3 regions of the Streptomyces sp. NPDC126499 genome follow, and region 2 is predicted to be linked to each of the others. Evidence: predicted binding sites of a transcription regulator. Region 2 holds the regulator's gene; each other region holds the start of a gene.

Region 1 (5,427 bases), on a different contig from region 2:
CGTTACCGGCGCATCGAGGACCGGTTCGCCCGGCTCGTCGACGACAAGCTCACCTGCGCCTGTCACGTCCATGTCCACCTGGCCTCCGCCGAGGAGGGCGTCGGTGTGCTGGACCGGATCCGGCCCTGGCTCGCGCCGCTGCTCGCGCTCAGCGCCAACTCGCCGTACTGGCAGGGCCGGGACACCGGCTACGCAAGCTGGCGTCACCAGCTGTGGTCGCGCTGGCCTATGAGCGGGCCGAGCGAGCTGTACGGGGATGTCGCCGCGTACGAGGAGACCACCCGGGCGATGCTGGCGAGCGAGGTGCTCGTCGACGACCACATGGTCTACTTCGACGCCCGGCTGTCCCGCAGCTATCCGACGGTGGAGGTCCGGGTCGGGGACGTGTGCCTGCACGTCGAGGACGCCGTGCTCCTCGCCCTCCTCGTGCGGGCGCTGGTGGAGACCGAGGCGAGGGCCTGGCGCGCCGGCGTGGACGCCGACCCGGTGCCGACCGCCGTGCTCCGGCTGGCGTCCTGGCGGGCCGCCAGGCACGGCCTCGGGGAGAGGCTGCTGCACCCGCGGACCTGGCGCCCGGCCCCGGCGGCGGATGTCCTTCGGGCCCTGCTCGACCACGTCGGCCCGGCCCTGGAGGCCACCGGCGACCTGGACCGGGCGGTGCGCGGCGTCGAGCTGCTGCTCTCCCGGGGCACCGGGGCCGACCTGCAGCGGGCCGCCTACGACCGGGACAAGGACCTGGCCTCGGTGGTCGCCGACGCCGTGCGCCGCACCGTCCCGGCCTGACACGGCGGCGGCGGGGCGCCCTCGTCGAGGAGGGCGCCCCGTCACCGGAGAGCGTCAGGCCGCCGCGCCCACCGCGACCTCGGCCGGGGTGAGGGCGATCTCCAGGACCTGCCGGACGTCCGTCACCGGGTGGACCTCCAGCTTGTCCAGGATCTCGGCGGGGACGTCGTCCAGGTCGGCCTCGTTCCGCTTGGGGATCACGACGGTGGTGATGCCCGCGCGGTGGGCGGCGAGCAGCTTCTGCTTCACGCCGCCGATGGGCAGCACCCGGCCGGTCAGGGAGACCTCGCCGGTCATCGCGACGTCCGTGCGGACGAGCCGGCCGGACAGCAGCGAGGCCAGGGCGGTCGTCATCGTGATGCCGGCGCTCGGGCCGTCCTTCGGGACCGCGCCCGCCGGGAAGTGGATGTGCACGCCGCGGTCCTTCAGGCCGGTGACGGGCAGCTCCAGCTCCGCGCCGTGCGAGCGGAGGAAGGACAGCGCGATCTGCGCGGACTCCTTCATCACGTCGCCCAGCTGGCCGGTGAGCGTCAGCCCGGCCGCGCCCGTCTCCGGGTCGGCGAGCGACGCCTCGACGAAGAGCACGTCGCCGCCGGCCCCGGTCACCGCGAGCCCGGTCGCCACGCCCGGCACCGAGGTGCGCCGCTCGGCCGGGTCCTGGGCCGACTCCGGTACGTGGTGCGGGCGGCCGATCAGCCCGCGCAGGTCGTCGGGGCCGATGGTGAAGGGGAGCTCCCGCTCACCCAGTTCGTTCTGCGCGGCCACCTTGCGCAGCAGGCGGGCGATCGAGCGCTCCAGGGTGCGGACGCCCGCCTCCCGGGTGTACTCGCCGGCGAGCTTGCGCAGCGCGGCCTCCTCCAGGACGACCTCGCCGGTCTCCAGACCGGCCCGCTCCAGCTGCCGGGGCAGCAGGTGGTCGCGGGCGATGACGATCTTCTCGTCCTCGGTGTAGCCGTCGAGCCTGACCAGCTCCATCCGGTCGAGCAGCGCCTCCGGGATGGCCTCCAGGACGTTGGCGGTCGCGAGGAACACGACGTCGCTCAGGTCGAGCTCGACCTCCAGGTAGTGGTCGCGGAAGGTGTGGTTCTGCGCCGGGTCGAGGACCTCCAGGAGCGCCGCCGCCGGGTCGCCCCGGAAGTCGGAGCCGACCTTGTCGATCTCGTCGAGCAGGACCACCGGGTTCATGGACCCGGCCTCCTTGATGGCGCGGACGATACGGCCGGGCAGGGCGCCGACGTAGGTGCGCCGGTGGCCGCGGATCTCGGCCTCGTCGCGGACGCCGCCGAGGGCGACCCGGACGAACTTGCGTCCCATGGCGTGGGCGACGCTCTCGCCGAGGGAGGTCTTGCCGACGCCGGGCGGGCCGACGAGGGCGAGCACGGCGCCGCCGCGCCGGCCGCCGACGACACCGAGGCCGCGCTCGGCGCGCCGCTTGCGCACGGCCAGGTACTCGGTGATGCGCTCCTTCACGTCCTCCAGGCCCGCGTGCTCGGCGTCCAGGACGGCCTTGGCGCCCTGGATGTCGTACTGGTCCTCGGTCCGCTCGTTCCACGGCAGTTCGAGGACGGTGTCGAGCCAGGTGCGGATCCAGGAGCCCTCGGGCGACTGGTCGCTGGCCCGCTCCAGCTTGTCGACCTCCTTGAGGGCCGCGTCGCGGACCTTCTCGGGCAGGTCGGCGGCCTCCACGCGGGCGCGGTAGTCGTCGGACTCGTCGCCCTCGCTCTCGCCGTTGAGCTCGCGCAGCTCCTTGCGGACGGCTTCGAGCTGGCGGCGCAGCAGGAACTCGCGCTGCTGCTTGTCGACGCCTTCCTGGACGTCCTTGGCGATGGTCTCGGCGACGTCCTGCTCGGCGAGGTGGTCGCGCAGCTGGGTGGTGGCGAGCTTGAGGCGGGCGACGGGGTCGGCGGTCTCCAGAAGCGCGACCTTCTGCTCGACGGTGAGGAAGGGCGAGTAGCCGGAGTTGTCGGCGAGGGCGCCGACGCCCTCGATCTGCTGGACGCGGTCGACGACCTGCCAGGCGCCGCGCTTCTTCAGCCAGGTGGTGGCCAGCGCCTTGTATTCCTTGACGAGTTCGGTCACGGCGCCGGGCAGCGGGTCGGGCACGGTCTCCTCGACCACGGTGCCCTCGACCCACAGGGCGGCGCCGGGTCCGGTGGTGCCGGCGCCGATGCGGACGCGGCCGAGGCCGCGGATGAGCGCGCCCGGGTCCCCGTCGGACAGCCGGCCGACCTGCTCGACGGTGCCGAGGACGCCGGTCCCGGCGTAGGTGCCGTCGACCCTGGGCACCAGGAGCACCCTGGGCTTTCCGTTCCCTCCGCGCGCGGCGGCCTGGGCGGCCTCGACCGCGGCCCGCACGTCGTTGTCGGACAGGTCCAGCGGCACCACCATTCCGGGCAGCACGACCTCGTCGTCGAGCGGCAGCACAGGCAGAGTGAGCGGCACGGACGCCATGGACTCAGAAGCCATGATCTCCCCTTCGGCAGTCAAGTTGAGCTGTATGGACTCAATGCACCTGCGCCGCGGAATGTTCCCCACCGCCTGTTCGCTGTGAGCGATCAGACTCCCACGCAGCGCGAACAGCGGATGTAATGCCCTCATGGATATCGCAGCCATTACATCGGCCTGGGTGGCCGGCTGGACCGTCTCGCGGGGGACTCCCGCCGCCGTCGTCGAGCCCTGGGGCTACCGGATCGACGTGGGACTGCCCCGGCACCCGTTCCGGCACGTCCTGCCGCACCCGGACGCGGTGTCCGTCGGGAGGCTGTGCGCCGACGTCACCGAGCCGTACGCGTGGCTGAAGGTGATGGCGGCACCCGAGGAGGTGGCACCGTGGATCACCGAGGGCTGGACGATCCCGGACGATCCGGGCTTCATGATGACCAAGGAGCTCGATCCGTCCGCCCGTCCGGCGCCTCCCGAGGGGTACGCCCGGACGACGGAGACCCGCGACGGCGTGATCCGGGTCCGGATCCTCGCGCCGGACGGCACCCTCGCCGCCCGTGGCCAGATCGCGCCGACCGGCGCCACCGCCGTCGCCGACCAGATCGAGACCGACCCCGCCCACCGCCGCCGGGGCCTCGGCGCCAACGTGATGCGCACCCTGGAGGCGGCGGCCGCCCAGGCCGGCGCGACGACCGGCGTCCTGTCGGCGACGAGGGACGGGATGGCCCTGTACGACTCGCTCGACTGGTACCACCGGGGCCCGCTGACCGGAGTCGTCCGCACCGGTTGAGCGTTCCGGCTGCGCGGGGGCCGGTGGGCGGGCATGCTCGGCCCATGGAGTACGCGAAGCGGTACGGGACGGCGGCGGCGGTGGCGGTCGCCGCCCTGGCCATGGCCGTGGCCGGATGCGGCCCGACCCCGTCGGCAGAGGGCGACAAGCCGAGCACGACCCTCGGCATCCCGCCCGTGCCGAGCGGCCCCGCCGACGCCACGGCCACGGCCCCCGCGACGACCGGCGTCACGGCCGGCCGAAACGATCCGGCCCCTCAGGAGGTGCTCGTCGAGGTCGTCGTCAACGGCGGCTTCGCCGGCGTCACCAACAAGCTGGTGGTGCACTACGACGGCACGTACACCCTCCGCTCCGGCACCAAGCCGGCCAAGGAGGGCCGGATGACCGCCGCCGGGGCCGCCGCGCTCCGCGCCGCCCTGGAGGACCCGGCCTACGCCAAGGTCCCGGCCCGCCCCACCGGGGCCCCTGCGGCCGACGGCTTCAGCTTCTACATCACCCACGCCTACCGGCTCGTCGTCACCCAGGACGGCGAGAACCGGCCACCCGCGCTCCAGCGCGTCCTCGACGCCCTCCCCGGCGGCGGCCCGCCCACCTCGCCCTGACGGCCCGGCCCCAGGGCGCCGGCCGCCCCCGTACGACGCGCACCGTACGCATGGCTCGTCAGACCCGTACCGCTCGTTAAGCGTTTGTCCCGGCCGCCCGCGCCCGCCCAGGATGACCGGGACCAGACACGTACACATCGAGCCACGGAGTGAGCATGACCAGCCCCGTCACCCTCGACCGCCGCGAGGGCCCGTACGGAGAAGTCGTCCTGCGGCAGCGCGACACGCACTACGAGATCATCGCCAACGGCACCTTCCTGATGGACACCTCCGACGGCCGCTCCGAGCGGCTGCTCGTCGACGCGGCCCTGGACGCCCTGCCCGAGAGCCGGCACGGCCGCGCCGCCGTCCTCGTCGGCGGCCTCGGCGTCGGCTTCTCGCTCGCGCACGCCGCCGCCGACCCCCGCTGGGGCCGGATCGTGGTCGCCGAGCGCGAGGAGGCGATCATCGACTGGCACCGTGAGGGCCCGCTCGCCGCGATCTCGGGTCCCGCGCTCGCCGATCCGAGAACCGTGATCCTGCACACGGACCTCGTCACCCACGTCCGCACCTCCCCGGACACCTACGACGCGCTGTGCCTCGACATCGACAACGGGCCCGACTGGACCGTCACCGAGGACAACGAATCCCTTTACTCCGCCGAGGGTTTGGCGGCCTGCGCGGCCCGGCTGAACCCGGGCGGAATCCTCGCGGTGTGGTCGGCGCGACCCTCCGCCGATTTCGAAGAGTCGTTGCGGAATGCCGGATTCAGCGGGGTACGGACGGAAGAGGTCCCCGTTGCCCGGGGCGTCCCCGACGTGGTCCACCTCG
Region 2 (5,427 bases):
CGGAGTCGCCGCCGGCGCCCGCGCCGACGACGGTGTGCAGCTCGTCGATGAAGGTGATGATCTTCCCGTCGCTCTCCTTGATCTCGGACAGGACGGTCTTCAGGCGCTCCTCGAACTCGCCGCGGTACTTGGCGCCGGCGACCATGGCGCCGAGGTCGAGCGCGACCAGGCGCTTGTCGCGCAGCGACTCGGGGACGTCGCCCTTCACGATCCGCTGGGCGAGGCCCTCGACGACGGCGGTCTTGCCGACGCCGGGCTCGCCGATGAGGACCGGGTTGTTCTTGGTGCGACGGGAGAGGACCTGGACGACGCGCCGGATCTCGTGGTCACGGCCGATCACCGGGTCGAGCTTGCCCTCGCGGGCGGCGGCGGTGAAGTCGGTGCCGAACTTCTCCAGGGCCTTGTACGAGCCCTCGGGGTCGGCGGTGGTCACCCGGCGGGTGCCGCGGGCCTGCTCGAAGGCGTCCTGGAGGCGGCGGGCGGTGGCGCCCTGCTCGTCGAGGACCTGGCCGGCCCGGCCGCCCTTGGCGGCGATGCCGATGAGCAGGTGCTCGGTGGACAGGTACTCGTCGCCGAGCTTCTTCGCGCGCTCGGCGGCGTCGGCGATGACGGCGAGCAGCTCGCGGTTCGGCTGCGGGGGCGCGACGGTGGAGCCCGTGACGCTGGGCAGGGCGGCGAGCAGCCGCTCCGCACCGCCGCGGACGGCGGCCTGGTCGGCCTCGACGGCGGCCAGCAGGTCGGTGATGTTCTCGTTGTCCTGACCCTCCAGCAGCGCGAGCAGCAGGTGAGCGGGGGTCAGGTCGGCGTGCCCCTGGGACACGGCGCGGCTGCTGGCCGCGTTCAGCGCGTCCCGGCTCCTGTTGGTCAGTTCGGCGTCCACGGGCGGGATCTCCTCCTCGGGGTGTTCAGGGGTCCACGACTCCTATGTTCCTTCGTGTATGACTCCTACAGCGTACACAAAGTTGAGTCTATTCCGCTCAAGGTATCGGGGACGGGTCCACCCGGAGTAGTTTCCGGGGCATGGCCATCGACCCGAGCAAGCCGAGCGACTCGTATCTCGCCTTCTGGCGCGAGTACCACATGTGCACGCTGACCACACCCCGTCCCGACGGCACCCCGCACGTGGTGGCGGTCGGCGTCACGTACGACCCGGAGGGCGGGGAGCGGGGCATCGCCCGCGTCATCACCAACAAGCACAGCCGCAAGGTGGCCAACGTCCTGGCGGCGGGCGCGGACGGGGCGCGGGTCGCGGTCTGCCAGGTGGACAAGGGGCGCTGGGCCACGCTGGAGGGCGTGGCGCGGATCCGCACCGAGGCGGAGGTGGTCGCGGACGCGGTGGACCGTTACGCGGCCCGCTACAACCGGGTGCCGACGCCGAACCCGGACCGGGTCGTGATCGAGATCGCGCTCACCCGCGCGATGGGCCGGGCCTGAGGGCGTCCACCTTCGGGCACACCCACACGCCTACCTTCCCGCAGCCCTTCACGCACGCCTCCACGCAGACCTTCACGCACGCCTCCACGCAGACCTTCCGGAGAACGCACAGCGGCGCCATCGCGTTTCAGGTCCGCGATGGCGCCGCTGTGTGGGGGAAGCACCTGAACGATCTACAACGACGGGGGAATCGTTCAGGCACTGCGGGGGGTGGCGGTGATGGTCTCGGGTTCGACCAGCCGGGGTTCGACCAGCTGATGGTCGCGCTGGTCGAGATTGACGAAGATCATGCCGTACCGGATGGCACAGCGGACGGGTTGCGGGGCGCCGCGCGGGCGGCGAAGACACCGGTAGGCGCGAATGTCCTCGTCGTCTTCGCGGACGACGACGATCGGCTCCCCGAAGAGGGTGACCATCAACGACTCGCCACGGCGCGGCACCGCGGTGACGAGATCGATGAAGTGCCACCCGGACCGGTAGGCGCTCGCCATCTCGCGTCGGAAACGAGGATCTTCGGGAACCGTCATGCCCCCTCGGACTCCCATCCAGGATCGGAGACCGGTCCGACCCCCCAGCCGGGGTCGCCGGCCGCGGCCGGAGCCACGCCCCAGCCCGGGTCGCCGTTGAGAGCCGGCGACAGGCCCCAGCCCGGGTCGGCGTTCACGACCCTCGTCTGCGAACCCCACCCCGGGTCCTCGGTTGCCGTGACCGCTCCCACAGCGGCAGCAGCCATCAGTGCGACACCGGCTACGGTGCGTATGAGCTTCTTGGACATGACCGAGCAACCTCACTTGAAGGTGTGTAACAACCTGCTCCCCCGCAAGTCACGACGATGGCTCACTCATCCCGTTTCCACCACTCGCTCAATGCATCATGTTCCTGTAATGCAAAAGCCTGGGGGTGTACGTATGCGAATAGAGCCTGACGAAAAGGGACATTCTCACACGCACGCAGACCTGTGCGAAGCGGGCACTCGGCTCTACACCGAGGCGCTTCGGTCCGGTCGCATCGCCCGTTCCGAGATCGGGTCCGCCCCCTGCCTCATGGACCTCGACCTGCTGCGTCCCGACCCCGACGACGCCGAATGGCTCCGCCCGGTCGCCCCTTCGGCCGCCCTCGCCCGGCTGCTCCTCCCCATAGAGAAGGAGATACAGGAACGCAGGCGCCTGACCCTCACCCTCTCCGACGCGTTCGAGCCGTTCATGACCCTCGGCGCACGCGACCCCTCGATGACCCACGCCATCACGGTCCTCGAAGGCCTGGAACGCATCAACGCCAGCCTGGACCGCGCCGTCGCCGAGTGCACCTCCGAACTGCTCACCGTACAACCGGGAAAGGGCCGCAGCGCCCACACCTTCGGCGAGGCGCTCCGACGGGTCCGCCCGCTGCTCGGCCGGGGCATCAAGATGCGCACCCTCTACCAGCACACCGCGCGCCACCAGCCCATCACCCTCGCCTACCTCGAACGCATAGGGCCCGAGGTCGAGGTCCGCACCCTCGAAGAGATCATCGACCGGCTCATCATCGTCGACCGCAAGGTCGCCTTCGTGCCCGCGAGCCGCGACCGCACCATCGCCCTCGAACTGCGCCACCAGGGACTCGTCGAGTATCTCGGCGGCGTCTTCGACCAGTTCTGGCTCCAGGCCACCCCCCTCGACGCCCCCGTCGCCTACGAGCCGCCGCAGGGCGGCATCAGCGGCGTCCAGCGCTCCATCGCCAAACTCCTCGTCGAGGGACACGTCGACGAGGCCATCGCCCGCCGCCTCGGCATGAACGTCCGCACCTGCCGCGCCCACATCGCCAAGCTGGCCGCCGCCCTCGGCAGCGGCAGCCGCGCCCAGCTCGGCTACCTCATCGCCCGCTCCGGCATCCTCGAACGGGACAACTGACCCGCGTGTACGCCCACATCGACCTCGACGGCCCCGCCGGCACCCTGCGCGTGACCGGCCACCGGATGCCCACCGTGGAACTCCTGCGGACCCCCGGTACCACCCCCGACGACCACACCCCCATCGGCACCCGCGACGGCGCCCTGCTCACCCTCACCGTGGACGGGCAGCCGGCCGGCCTCCGCCCCGCCAAGGGCCGCCTCTCCCGCCGCTCCTACCGCGTCGACGCGCACGTGTCCCAGGTCCGCTACCGGCTCGTGCCCTGCTCGTACGGGGAGAGCCGCCTCACCTGCGACGGACGGCCGCTCGGCACCCTGGAGTCCACCGGGGACGGCCGCGTCGACGCCGACTGGGCCCCCGACGCCACCCCCCAGGACCAGGCCGTCGGCACCGCCCTCGCCGCCGCCTTCGGCACCGGCGCACAACCCTGGTGGCAGACCGCCGCCGACATCGTGGGCGAACTCATCCCTTAAGGCCGGGACGCGGCGAGGCCCCCTCCGCCGGAACGGAAGGGGCCTCGAAACCTGAAGGAGCCCGCCTGAAGGAGCCCGCCTGAAGGAGCCTGCCTGAGGGAGCCCGCCTGAAGGAGCCTCAGAGAGCCTTCAGCCGATGGCTACTCGCCGCGCTTGTGACCCGGCCGCCACACCACCAGGGCGCTCGCCTGCTGGACGTCCTGGTACGGGACCAGGTCGCGCCGGTACGAGGCGTGCACCTGGGCCTCGCGCTGGCGCATCGCCGCCGCCGCGCCCTCGACCGCCGACGACAGCTCCGCCACCCGCTGCTGCAGCGCCGCGACCTGGTTCTCCAGCTCGATGATGCGCTTGATCCCGGCCAGGTTGATGCCCTCGTCCTGCGACAGCTGCTGCACCTGACGGAGCAGCTCGATGTCACGGGCCGAATAGCGGCGCCCACGGCCCGCCGTGCGGTCCGGGGACACCAGGCCCAGGCGGTCGTACTGACGCAGCGTCTGCGGGTGCAGACCGGAGAGCTGGGCCGCCACCGAGATGACGTACACCGGCGTCTCGTCGGTCAGTTCATAAGGGTTACGGCGACGGCCGTCCATCTCCTCAAGCTCCCTTCGCGGCCTGGAACAGCTCTGCCCTGGGGTCCTCGCCCGCCGTGGCCTCGCGGTACGTCTCCAGGGCCTCACGGGCCTTGTCGTCCAGCTCCTTCGGCACCGCGACCTCCACCGTCACCAGCAGATCGCCGCGCGTGCCGTCCTTGCGGACCGCGCCCTTGCCCCGGGCGCGCATGGTGCGGCCGTTGGGAGTCCCGGCGGGCAGCTTCAGGGTGACCGCCGGGCCGCCCAGGGTCGGCACCTTGATCTCACCGCCGAGCGCCGCCTCGTCGAACGTGACGGGCACCGTGACGGTCAGGTTGTCGTCCTTGCGGCCGAACACCGGGTGGGTGTCGACGTGCACGACCACGTACAGGTCGCCGTTCGGCCCGCCGCGCTCGCCCGGGGCGCCCTTGCCGCGCAGCCGGATCCGCTGCCCGTCGGAGACACCCGCCGGGATGCGGACCTGCATGGTGCGGGAGGACTTGGCCCGCCCGCTGCCCTTGCAGACCTCGCAGGGCGTCTCGGCGATCAGGCCGCGCCCCTTGCAGTCCACGCACGGGTCGGTCAGCGAGAAGCCGCCGCCGCTGCCGCGCGAGACCTGCCCGGTGCCGACACAGGTCGGGCACACCCGCGGGGTGCCGTTCTTGTCGCCGGTGCCCGAACAGGCCTTGCAGGGCTGCTGGCTGGACATCCGCAGCGGAACGGTCGCGCCCTCGATCGCCTCGGTGAAGCTGAGCGTCACCTCGGACTCGATGTCCTGGCCGCGGCGCGGCTGCGTACGGGTGCCCGCACCACCGCCCCGGTTGAACAGGCCGCCGAAGACGTCCCCGAGACCGCCGCCGAAGCCGCCGGCCCCGCCGGGGCCCTGGGCGCCGCCGAAGAGGTCGCCCAGGTCGAAGTTGAACGAACCGCCGCCCGGGCCGCCGGCCCGGAAGCCCCCGTTGCCGAACAGGGCGCGGGCCTCGTCGTACTCCTTGCGCTTCTTCGGATCGCCGAGGACGTCGTTCGCCTCGGAGATCTCCTTGAAGCGCGCCTCGGCGCTCG
Region 3 (5,427 bases), on a different contig from region 2:
GATGTGATCGGCGCTCCTTGCTGGCTGAGCCTGGCGGCGCGCGACCGGGAGGCCGCGGAGGGTTTCTACGGGGCGGTGCTGGGATGGACGTTTCGGCAGGGCCGCTTCGGCCGGGCCTTCTCGGTGGCCGAGGTCGACGGGGTGCCGGTCGCCGGCATCGGCGCGGTGGCGGGCGAGTTCGCCGTGCCGGTGGCATGGACGCCGTACTTCGCCGTCGGCGACGCGGACGAGGCCGTGGCGCGTGTCCGCGAGCGGGGCGGGACCGTCGGGGTCGGCCCCGTCTCCTTCCCGGCCGGCGGGCGAGCGGCGCTCGTGGCCGATCGCGAGGGTGCCGTGTTCGGCGTCTGGGACGGGGACGTCCTCACGGAATGGAGCGTCGGCCTGACGCGGTCCCCGGCCTGGTTGGAACTCCACACGGGAAACGCGTTCGACGCGGCCCTCTTCTACGGCGAGGTCCTGCGCTGGGGCGAGCGCGAAGGCGACGGCTGTTGTGACGTCGCCTACGAGGAGGACCAGGTCGTCCTCCGCCGGTCCGGGCAGCCGGTGGCGAGGCTGAACAGCGGCCCCGTCGAAGAGGCCGCGCCCAAGCCGCAGCTGCGGCCCCGGTGGCTCGTCCACTTCAGGGTCCGGGACCTGGACAGAGCGGTCGCGCTCGCGCTGGAGCACGGCGGCAGCACCGTCACGGGCCCCGAGTGGGGCGGCGGCGGCCAGGTGACGCTCCGGGACCCCGACGGCGGTCTGTTCACACTCGACCACTTCGACGCCACGCCGTGAGGACACGACGTCGGCACACACCTCGTCACACGGGAGGGCATCATGCCAGGACGTGAAGAGCTTCCTTCCACGCTGGAACGTTCCCCCAAGGACGCACAGCGCACATGGATCAAGGCTCATGATTCGGCCGTCGAGCAGTACGGGGAGGGCGAGCGGGCCCATCGGGTCGCCTACAGCGCGCTCAAGCACAAGTACGAGAAGGTCGCGGACCACTGGGAGCGCAAGGAGCACGGCCGTAAAGGCCCGTCCGACCCCCGCGCCGCGACACCGCGCGACAAGCCCGCCCGCAGCGGCGAGGGCGTCGACGAGAACGCGACGAAGCAGCACCTGTACGAGCTGGCCCAGCGGCTCGACATCGGCGGGCGGTCACGGATGAGCAGGGCCGAACTGCTGGAGGCGATACGCAGGGAAAACCGCTCCAGGACACGCCGAGCCCGCTCGGCGTGAGGGCACGCCCACGCCGGCCCGCCGGTCGGCGTCCGTCCGATCGAGCTCTATCGAGAGGGATCGACGATGACGGGGCCCGCGCGCAGCAGCCATGCACCGCGGGGGCGAAGCGCCGGCGCCGGCCGCGGGCCGATGACGACGACGTACGCGCGCTCGGGCGGGCGAGGGAACCCGGAACGCCGCCGTACGGGCACCGCGGTCGTACGCCTCGCCGCGTCGTACTCCGCCCGCCGTCGACCGTCGCGCAGAGTGGCATAGGCGGTGATCACCTCGGCGAGCTTTTCGGGCTGAGCCGGCCGACCCGGATGGGCGTCCGGATGCAGGGCACGGAGCAAAGCCCGGTAGGCGCTGGTGATCTGCTGGAGCGAAGCCGTCGGGTCGACACCGAGCACCGCGTAGTGGTCCGGCTGACGGGGCGCGGTCACGACGCTCACCTCCCGCGGCGGAATGCGCGTTCCCTGACACGTTCATAGAACTCTCTCGGCGGATATTCAAGGGATCCGGCGTGCTGAATGCGTCGAGGCATAAACGCGCACCACGTGTTGTCGTCATCATTGGTTCGAGGAAGATTCGAGGAAGAAGGAAGGGAATACCCGGCGACGGAACCTACGCAGAGGGAAGAGGTGAGAGGCATGATCACCGAACTCGCACTCGAGCGGGTGCTTTTCGCCTGCGGGCGCTGCTGGCACGAATGGAGCATCGACTACGACGTTCAGCAGTACCGGGACGATCAGGGCAGCGACTGGGAGTACTTCTCCCGCGACGGTACGTCCGTGCCCTCGCCGTACACCCCGGCCGGTGCCGTGCCGTGCCCCCTCTGCGGTCGCCGATGGGTCGGCCGCATCCTTGCCCGCAGGCGCATTCCGACAGCCCCCGGACCTGCCGAGACGCCGCGCGAGAGCATCGCCGACGCCACGGGGCACCGGCCCGAGCGGCATGGTGCTCCGCTGCTCGGCGCCACCGCGCACAGCCAGCCGAAGCCGCCCGGGCCGCCCGCCGAGCGGGCCGCCGTCGTGGCGGCCGACTGACCGCATCAGGGGGCCGGCCGACCGGCCCCCTGATGCGGCGCGCCGGTCCGCCTCGAAGGCGCATTGATAGGAAGCGGTATTTATCCATATCGTGATACGGGGAAAGTCGGATGCTCCCCGAGCGCGTAGGTGCGTAGGAGGTCTCCGGATTTCGGAAGGAGGGCTGCGGTCGTGGCGCGCCTGCTGGTTCAGAACGATGACGTGGTCGTACGGCTGTCATGGCGTGAGGCGCTGCTGGCACGTCGAAAAGGCGTCCGCGTTCCCCTCGCGGAGGTGCAGGAGGCGAGGGTGGAGTCGGATTGGTGGCGGGCCATGCGAGGGGCCGCCGAGCGGGGGAAGTGGCGGGCGGAACGCTTCTGCATGGGCACGTGGCGGCATGCGGGCGGCGTCGACTTCGTCGCCGTGCGGGCTCCCGGGCCGGTGGCCGTCGTGGATCTCTTCCCGGGCGGCCGATTCGCCCGCCTCTCGGTCTCCACCCCCGATCCCGAGGGCGCCGTGCAAGCGGTGCGGCTCGCCGCCCAGCGGGCCCGGGAGGAGGGCCGCCCGGCGGCGCGAGAGGTCACGGGCCCCTCGCGGTCGGCGCGTAGGCCGCTGGAGAAGAAGGACGACACGGAAGGGGAGGAGCGATCCACCCGCAGCGTGTGAAGGAGGATCCGGCATGGCCTACACCCGCGTTCTCGACCGCGGCACCTGGACGACCGCGTTGGACGAGCTGACCGAGGCGCACGGCGGGGAACTCGTCAGCATCGAGGTGCTGGACCCTGCCATCGGGCACCAGTACGCAGCCGAGCGACTGCCCTTCTCGTACCTCACCTACGATCCGAAGGACGACGTGGTGATCGTCGCCGTCGGCGGCCGCTCTCCGCGTGATCCCGTCGCGCTGCGGCACATGGTGCGGCACCCGAAGGAGATCGACATCTCGACGGTGGGCGTCCCCGAGCCCGCCGTGCGGGTCCTGGACGGGGACGATGCCGCCACCTTGATCACCTTCTTCCCGGCCGAGTCCGGAACGGAGTCCTGAGGGCGAGTCCGCGAGAGCGCGGAGTCCTCAGGCCGCCGGGGCCGCGTCAGCAGGGCCGGGCCCCACGGCGTCGTGGCGCCGTGGGGCCCGGCCGAGTGCCGCCGTAGGGGGTGGCGGGCCGCCGTAGGACATGCGGGAAGGAGTGCCCGCCGGCCCGGGCCCGGCCCGGCGGGCACTCCTTACCCCGTGGTGACCGCAAGGCCCGCAGTCCCCGGTCATGACTCATGACCGCAGTTCGTTCTCCGTGCGCCTGCTGGTACCGATCTGGATCTTGCGCGGCGTGGCCTGCTCGCCGACCGGGATCCGCAGACTGAGGACACCGGCGTCGTACGTCGCCTCGATGTTCTCCGTGTCCAGCGTCTCGCCGAGGAAGAGCTGCCTGCTGAACGTGCCGGTGGGCCGCTCGGAGATCACCGTCTCGGCGCCCTCCTTGATGTCGGGCTTGCGTTCGGCCCGTACGGTCAGCGTGTCCTTCTCGACGCTCACGTCCACGGATGCGGGGTCGACGCCCGGCAGGTCGAACTTGACCCAGACGGCACGGTCCTCGCGCCAGGCGTCCATCGGCATGGCCGCAGGGCGCGGCGCGGTGTTGAAGACCTGCTGAGCGAGTCGGTCCAGCTCACGGAAGGGATCGGTCCGCATCAGCATCTGATCATCGCCTCCTCGCTGCGTGCTCTCGAACTGATTCGTCCGATATCTCTTATATAGAGCCCACCAGACTTCTTGACAAGAGATGACTCAACTTTTATCCCGGAAGGTGTATGAGACGCGAGTGAAGCAAGCAGGTCACGGCCAGATCGGAGGAAACGGCGATGGCCAAGGCTGTGGGTATCGATCTGGGGACGACGAACTCGGTGGTCGCGGTCTACGAAGGCGGCCATCCGCAGGTGATCACCAACACCGAGGGCGGTCGCACGACACCTTCGGTGGTGGCGTTCACCGACACCGGCGAGCGGCTCGTCGGTCAGATGGCGCGCCGCCAGGCCGTACTCAACCCCCAGGGCACGGTCTACTCGGCGAAGCGGTTCGTCGGCCGGCGGTACGACGAGATCGGCGCGGAGGCCGGACAGGTCTCCTACGAGGTGGTCGCGGGACCGGACGACGCGGCGCGGTTCTCGATACGCGGCACGTCGTACGCCCCCGAGGAGATCTCCGCCGCAGTGCTGCGCAAGCTCGTGGACGATGCCGCCAAGCAGCTCGGCGAGAAGGTCACCCAGGCGGTGATCACGGTCCCGGCGTACTTCAACGACGCACAGCGGCAGGCCACCAAGGACGCCGGCCGCATCGCCGGTCTCGACGTGCTGCGCATCATCAACGAGCCGACCGCGGCCGCCCTGGCGTACGGACTGGACAAGAAGAAGCACGAGACGGTGCTCGTCTTCGACCTGGGCGGCGGCACCTTCGACGTCAGCATCCTCGACGTGGGCGACGGCGTGGTGGAGGTGCGCTCCACCGCCGGCGACACCCACCTCGGCGGTGACGATTTCGACCGGCGCCTCGTGGATCACCTGGCCGACGACTTCCAGCGGCTCAACGGCATCGACCTGCGCCGCGACCCCCAGGCGCTGCAGCGGCTGTACGAGGCGGCGGAGAAGGCGAAGGTCGAGCTGTCCACGACCGCGCAGACGCAGATCAACCTTCCCTTCGTCACCGCTGACGCCTCAGGTCCGAAGCACCTGACGACCACCGTGACACGGGCGACCTTCGAACAGCTCACCGGCGATCTGGTCGAGCGGTGCATGGGGCCGGTCCGGCAGGCGATGGCGGACGGCAAGGTGACCGCCGACGACCTGGACGAGGTGATCCTCGTCGGCGGTTCGACCCGCATCCCCGCGGTGCAGGCGCTGGTGCGACGGCTGACCGGCGGCAAGGACCCCAACATGTCGGTCAACCCCGACGAGGTGGTCGCCCTCGGCGCGGCCGTTCAGGCGGCCGTGCTCCAGGGGGAGGTCAAGGACGTCCTGCTGCTCGACGTGACGCCGCTCTCGCTGGGCGTCGAGACCCTCGGCGGGCTGATGACCAGGCTGATCGAGCGCAACACCACCATTCCCACCCGGCGCGGCGAGACGTTCACGACCGCTGAGGACAACCAGCCGGCCGTCGACGTCGTCGTGCTCCAGGGCGAGCGCGAGCGGGCCGCGGACAACCGGGTCCTCG

What was found. Region 2 encodes HspR, which represses chaperone genes until heat shock. Its sites were predicted from a motif close to TTGAGNNNNNNNNNCTCAA; they were not measured.
Region 1: lon (endopeptidase La) is a predicted target of HspR. The motif match lies at 3,272-3,290, and genes of this name have one in related genera.
Region 3: dnaK (molecular chaperone DnaK) is a predicted target of HspR. The motif match lies at 3,994-4,012, and genes of this name have one in related genera.

Annotation. Positions count from the first base shown of each region.
Region 1 is NZ_JBEOUO010000004.1:117,924-123,350, reverse strand. It holds gene ABTZ91_RS07300 (glutamate--cysteine ligase) at 1-783, shown strand, start outside; gene lon (endopeptidase La) at 838-3,249, opposite strand; gene ABTZ91_RS07290 (GNAT family N-acetyltransferase) at 3,380-4,015, shown strand; gene ABTZ91_RS07285 (hypothetical protein) at 4,060-4,617, shown strand; gene ABTZ91_RS07280 (spermidine synthase) at 4,773-5,427, shown strand, end outside.
Region 2 is NZ_JBEOUO010000007.1:97,990-103,416, reverse strand. It holds gene clpB (ATP-dependent chaperone ClpB) at 1-880, opposite strand, end outside; gene ABTZ91_RS12365 (pyridoxamine 5'-phosphate oxidase family protein) at 1,021-1,434, shown strand; gene ABTZ91_RS12360 ((2Fe-2S)-binding protein) at 1,629-1,961, opposite strand; gene ABTZ91_RS12355 (helix-turn-helix transcriptional regulator) at 2,343-3,323, shown strand; gene ABTZ91_RS12350 (hypothetical protein) at 3,329-3,796, shown strand; gene ABTZ91_RS12345 (heat shock protein transcriptional repressor HspR) at 3,937-4,386, opposite strand; gene dnaJ (molecular chaperone DnaJ) at 4,391-5,427, opposite strand, start outside.
Region 3 is NZ_JBEOUO010000015.1:174,126-179,552, reverse strand. It holds gene ABTZ91_RS23125 (VOC family protein) at 1-774, shown strand, start outside; gene ABTZ91_RS23120 (ChaB family protein) at 817-1,221, shown strand; gene ABTZ91_RS23115 (J domain-containing protein) at 1,269-1,646, opposite strand; gene ABTZ91_RS23110 (hypothetical protein) at 1,854-2,249, shown strand; gene ABTZ91_RS23105 (hypothetical protein) at 2,421-2,894, shown strand; gene ABTZ91_RS23100 (DUF5335 family protein) at 2,908-3,270, shown strand; gene ABTZ91_RS23095 (Hsp20/alpha crystallin family protein) at 3,493-3,918, opposite strand; gene dnaK (molecular chaperone DnaK) at 4,083-5,427, shown strand, end outside.